2 regions of the Pseudoalteromonas sp. SG45-3 genome follow, and region 1 is predicted to be linked to the other one. Evidence: predicted binding sites of a transcription regulator. Region 1 holds the regulator's gene; the other holds the start of a gene.
The links. Region 1 encodes FliA, which starts transcription of late flagellar genes. Its sites were predicted from a motif close to CTAAAGNTNNNNNNNNNNNNGCCGATA; they were not measured.

Region 1 (3,204 bases):
GGTGGTGTATATGCGTTAGTGGGTCCAACAGGTGTGGGTAAAACAACGACTGTTGCTAAGCTTGCAGCTCTAGGCGCACAAAAATATGGTGCCGATAAAGTGGCGTTAATAACCACTGATACATACAGAATTGGTGCTTATGAACAACTTGCAACATATGGTCGTATTATTGGTTGTGGTGTTAAGCAAGTTAAAGATGCTAATGAATTAGCTGAAGTTTTATATCATTTACGAAATAAACGTCTAGTATTAATTGACACAGCAGGTATGAGCCAGCGAGATTTACGTTTAACTGAGCAATTAAACACGTTAATGCGTAACCAACGTGTAGATATTCGCAGCTACTTAGTACTTAGCGCGACAGCACAAATTAATGTATTGCAAGAAACTGTACGTCACTTTAAAAAAGTACAGTTAAGTGGCTGTATTTTCACTAAGTTAGACGAATCATTAAGTTTGGGTGAGATTATTAGTATTGCGATTCAAAATCGCCTTCCAATAGGGTATCTTACTAATGGTCAACGAGTACCAGAGGATATTCGTGTTGCAAATGCTGAGAAACTAGTTAAAAAGGCTGAGCAATTATATTTAAAAAGAACAAAAGAACAACATTCAAGGCACCAAGCAGTGGCGCCAAGCACAGTAGGGATGTATGATTAACACAGTATTAGATCAAGCAAGCGGCCTGCGCAAAATGAGTCAAAACAATAACAACGGCGTAAAAGTTATCGCTGTAACCGGTGGTAAAGGTGGAGTAGGGAAAACAAATGTTTCTCTAAATACAGCTATTGCACTTGGGCAGCAAGGTAATCGAGTATTAGTGCTGGATGCTGACTTGGGTTTAGCAAACTGTGATGTGATGCTTGGTTTACGTGTAGAGCGTAACTTGTCACATGTCTTGTCTGGTGAATGTGAGCTTGATGAAATTTTAGTTGAAGGCCCTGCAGGAATTAAAATTGTACCCGCTACATCGGGTTCGCAAAGTATGGTTGAATTATCACCATCTGAGCATGCTGGGCTAATTCGTGCGTTTAGCGAATTGAATACCGAATTTGATATTTTAATTGTAGATACAGCTGCTGGTATTTCAGACATGGTACTGAGCTTCTCGCGTGCAGCGCAAGATGTAATGGTTGTTGTATGCGATGAGCCGACATCAATCACCGACGCTTACGCACTTATTAAAGTATTAAGTCGTGAGCACGGCGTTTATAAATTTAAAATTGTTGCCAATATGGTGCGCAGTATGCGTGAAGGCACTGAATTGTTTGCAAAGCTATCTAAAGTTACCGACCGCTTTTTAGATGTATCAATGGAGCTAGTAGCAACGGTTCCTTATGATGAAAATATGCGCAAAGCAACACGTCGTCAAAAAGTAATAGTAGAGCTCTTTCCAAATTCGCCAGCCGCTCTTGCGTTTAAAACGCTGGCAACAAAAGCAGTTAAATGGCCAATACCCAACCAACCATCTGGGCATTTAGAGTTTTTCATTGAGAAACTAGTAAACGGTTAATTATGACAACACTGGTGAATAGAGCTATGGGATATCAATCAACACAAAATTTAAATGTGATTGTTGAGAAGCATGCATCACTTGTTAAAAAAGTGGCATGTCATCTAATTGCTCGATTACCACCTAGCGTTCAACTTGATGATTTAATTCAATCAGGAATGATAGGCTTAATAGAGGCTTCGAAAAACTTTGATGCAACAAAAGGCGCAAGCTTTGAAACTTTTGCAGGTATTCGTATTCGCGGTGCTATGCTTGATGAAATGCGCCGTGGTGATTGGGCTCCTCGTTCAGTTCACCGTAAAAACAGGCAAGTTGCAGAAGCAATTACTGAGCTAGAAAGTAGTCTGAACCGCGAACCAACGGACATAGAAGTTGCTGAAAAACTTGAAATTTCGCTCAATGAGTACCATCATATTTTAAATGATGCGAATACGAGTAAAATATTAGGCATTGAAGACCTTGGTGTAGATGAGGATGTTATTACTCCTGTAGGCCAAGATTTAGCACAAGATAAACCTTTTAATAATGTTAAAAATGATAGGTTTAATGAGTCTTTGCTAAGTGCAATTAAGTCATTACCAGAGCGTGATGCAATGGTGCTTTCTTTGTACTACAACGATGAAATGAATTTAAAAGAAATAGGACATATACTCGATGTAAGTGAATCGCGTGTAAGTCAGATACATGGTCAGGCGATGATTAAGCTTAAAGCTAAAATCAATGACTGGATAAATTAGTAGTAAGTAAACAAAGGTTAATACCTCACTGGGGGATGTTTTGGATAAAAACATGAAAATTCTTGTAGTTGATGATTTTTCAACAATGAGACGCATTATAAAAAACCTGTTACGTGACTTAGGTTTCACTAACGTTCAAGAAGCTGATGATGGGTCTACAGCTTTGCCTATGTTGCAAAATCAAGTGTTTGATTTTGTAGTTACGGATTGGAATATGCCTGGAATGCAGGGTATTGATCTTTTAAGAGCAATACGTGCAGACGATAAGTTAAAACATATCCCTGTATTAATGGTAACGGCAGAGGCTAAAAAAGAACAAATAATAGCTGCAGCGCAAGCTGGTGTTAATGGTTATATTGTTAAGCCATTTACGGCTGGAACATTAAAAACTAAATTAGAAAAAGTATTTGAACGCTTAGGCTAATGATGGGGGAGAGGCTTATGCCAGCACCAGCTGCGCCTCAAATAACGTTAGAACAAGCTCGTCAGCTCGTTGTTTTTTTAGAAAATGATGAGCAAGACAAAGCAAATCAGTTGATTTTAGAGGCTGCATCTAAAGAGCAGTCTGAATTATTTGCTGAAGTTGGAAAGTTGACTCGTCAACTGCACGAAGCCCTTAAAAGTTTTGAGCTTGATACTCGCTTAACTGATATAACGACAGATGCGATTCCAGATGCTAAAAAGCGGCTTAATTATGTTATAGAAATGACAGAAAATGCGGCTAATAAAACAATGGATGCAGTGGAGGCCAGTTTACCTATAGCCCAACAGTTAGCGGACGAAATATCTCATATCAAACCGACATGGGATCGTTTAATGAGCCGCGAAATTGAGCTTGGTGAGTTTAAGCAACTTTGCCATAGCATCGATAAGTTTATGAACAACTCTCATCATAAGACTGATGAGCTTCAAAGCTTAATGACAAATGTACTGATGGCTCAAGACTATCAAGAC
Region 2 (3,204 bases), on a different contig from region 1:
CGGGCTTAGTTAGCTTTAGTTCAATTGCGCGTAGTGTTGTTAAAGCATCCCCCACGGAAGAATTAGGATTAGCTATTACACTATTACTAAGCAAACTACTTATGCTTAGTAATAGTGCATACAATAAATTATTTAGCGTCATTCACATTTAAAACATTAAGTGATTGTGAGGTTAAAGGCAGAGTGTATTGTGCAAATGTAAGGTCTTTATATTCTTGACTGCCTTCATATTTAAAAATGACTTTTCCTGCTTTATCTAAATTTTTGTCACTAAATAAACTAAGGGTTACAAACGCATTATCCACTTCTGGATAAATACTTAAATTACCAATTTCTGCAATTTTAACTTGCTCGTTATTGCTATCAACAAAGTAAGCACTTAATTTACCGTAGCTACTAAACTTACCTTCTCGTTTTATATTCAATAAAAACTGAGGACGTTGATTGCTTTCATTTAGCACTAGCTTAGCTTGTTCTATGGCAACTTCTGGCTGTTTCATGTCTTTACGTAACAAAATAGGAATGCTGTAGCTCATAATCATATTAACTTTTATTGAGCTTGTTTTATTAGTATTTTCACCAGGCAATGCTTGAAATAGAAGATGAGAGCGGTACTCACCAGAAGCTAGACCTTTAGGTTTACGTATTGCTATTTTTACTGTTTGTTTTTCACCAGGTGCTAAACGCATTTGTTTTGGTGACAAACGTGCCATTGAACTTAAACTTTCGCTTGTAGCCTCTGCCAACTGTATGTAGCCACCGCTAGGTTGCGCTTGCTTCTCACTCCATAAAACACGATATGTTTGATATTCATCCCCCGTATTAATTACGGTAACTTTAGCGGTTCGTTGACGTTCATCAAAACTAATACGGGTTGGAGAGATAAGTAAATTTGCGTATGTATTTTTTCCTAAAATACATACACTCAGTGCGAGCAGCACTACAACTTTATAAAGCATGTTTTTCCTTTAGTAATCAATCGTAATTTCTAATTGGGTGTCAGTAATAAAACTACCATCTAAGTAACTTTGGCTAGTCCCTGTCGTTATTAAACGGCCACCTACTTTGAGTAAAAGATCTCCAAATTCATCGCTAGTTTGCGTGCTTGGTAAATCCACTAATACAACCGAAAACTTGGCACTATTAGCTCCAAGTACTTCACTTTGCAATGTAGAGTCACTCATTTTATTAAACGATATTTGAGTAAGCGGAGGTAAATCGGTAAATAAAAGTTCTGCGGGATTCCCCTCAGTTAATACGTAAATACTACCAAATGTGGTTATTTCACCATTGTGGTTAATCGTGATAGAGCTTAAAGTATTATTTTGAGGGATAACTAAAGTGCCAAAATTAAGCGCTTCTTGTTGTATGCTTGCGCTATAGGCTTGCTCGCTAAACATTAACGAAAGCCAAGCAGAAACATACAAAAAGCGCATTGTTTGTTTAAACACTAATTAATATGACACTTCAATATTAAAGCTACCAGAATACTCACCATCAGGGTAATCCACACTTGATGCGTTTGATGAAGTAGAAAGAGTCGCGCCTATATTAAATGATACAGCGCCATCAGCACCAGCTTGTAGGTTAGGAGTACCCTGCGTATAAAGCGCTCCTGCATTTGTTCCGCTCGTTATAAAGTAAGTCCAAGCATCTACAGTAAAATCAGGTTCATTTAAGCCTTGGCCAGCTAAGGGTAGTATCAAAGTATTTACTGGGTCGCTAATGGTTAAAATAGAGTTTGGTACTACATCTGACACACTGAAAGCACCCGCTTCACCACCTTCAATTATTGAGATACTCGCAGCGTTACCAGTTGGATTATCTTGTGAAGTAACAGGGCTCGCAGCTGGATCAGGATTAACTGTCAGCGTTGCTTGTTCGGCGCCTAATGGATCTGAAATAGCACGAATAGTACCAAAATTTAAATCGTTATCTTTTGTGAGTACTACAGCATTTTGTACTGTTACTTTCGCTTCAAATGACTCTGTAGCAGCATAAGTGCTAAACGAGCTGACCACGGTGGCTACAGCTAATGCAGATAAATAAAACTTCATGCTAAATCCTTATAAGAAAATGGGCTTTATCAAATATTTGCCCAACTATAGTTAGTATCGACTATTAGTACAAATACTTTAATACTATATAAGTTTAAAAGTCCTAATTTATTAATTATATTGGTTTTCCGACAAAAGCAGCAATATTACATACTTGATCAAGCTGATTAGCTAAATAACAAAACGCACTTACTTGAGCATCGTTTTTAAATGGACCTACACGTAATCCATACAAAGTCATATTATTATTTTTACGTTCAAACATAGTAAAATTAAATTGAGTAAATGCACTAGGGTATAATTGCTTAAGCCTTTCGACTCTTGCTCTAACAAGCTCTGGCTTTAAATACCAACCAAGCTGTGCTCCAATTTTAGTTTCATCTGTTAAGGTGAGTTCTGAATTTTGTAAGTTTGGTGTTTTTACTTCGGGAGTGTTATTTAGTGCCGTCGGTTCCAAATTCTGTGAAGGCTGATTACCATAGGTGATATCGGTTTTACTTTGCATGAGTAAAGGAGGGTTTTCAGTTAATTCACTTTGAGACGATAACGCCATAATTAATAGCTGTAAATCATCTTCCATAGCAGTTAAACGACCAATGCTTTCTTGCTGTAAGTGCCACTGCGAAACATACTCTTTTACTTGTTTATCAGTTATTAAAGAATGCTGCACGCTCTCGTTATTTACAGTTGCGCTGCTGCATCCATATAAATAAAAAGATAAGAATAAAACTGATATTAAATGACAAGACTTAAAATACCGCATTGCAAAATGCACTCTACTAACCAAGATAATAAATCAAAGCAAATTTTGCGCCAATTTATAGCAACTTTTTAATTAAGTAGTCTATTTTGAAGTAAGAAAACCGAGTTGATAACAAAACAAAATTGCATTATTTAATTACTATCACTAATTATTGCTGTATTGATCTAGCTACTGCCTCCGTGCACTCGTATATCAAAATTATTAGCGATAATTGCGTCAGGTTTAATCCCCAAGATTGATTAGGTATTATTACAGATTGATATTACGTAATACGGGCTACAGCCTTACTGGCTTATCGGTGTAGTTACTTACTATGCAATCGAGTTTATACAGCTTGAATACGTCACAATCTGCTTTTGCATTTTTAAAGTTTTGGTAAGAGCC

Region 2: the regulator FliA is predicted to act here: its motif matches at 2,113-2,139, upstream of H5126_RS16945 (DUF4402 domain-containing protein).

The regions. Positions count from the first base shown of each region.
Region 1 is NZ_JACJEN010000013.1:50,415-53,618, forward strand. It holds gene flhF (flagellar biosynthesis protein FlhF) at 1-660, shown strand, start outside; gene H5126_RS14400 (MinD/ParA family protein) at 653-1,513, shown strand; gene H5126_RS14405 (RNA polymerase sigma factor FliA) at 1,540-2,250, shown strand; gene cheY (chemotaxis response regulator CheY) at 2,291-2,674, shown strand; gene H5126_RS14415 (protein phosphatase CheZ) at 2,692-3,204, shown strand, end outside.
Region 2 is NZ_JACJEN010000018.1:19,285-22,488, forward strand. It holds gene H5126_RS16930 (hypothetical protein) at 1-94, opposite strand, end outside; gene H5126_RS16935 (molecular chaperone) at 129-959, opposite strand; gene H5126_RS16940 (DUF4402 domain-containing protein) at 969-1,451, opposite strand; gene H5126_RS16945 (DUF4402 domain-containing protein) at 1,455-2,057, opposite strand; gene H5126_RS16950 (SPOR domain-containing protein) at 2,173-2,727, opposite strand; gene H5126_RS16955 (SPOR domain-containing protein) at 3,097-3,204, opposite strand, start outside.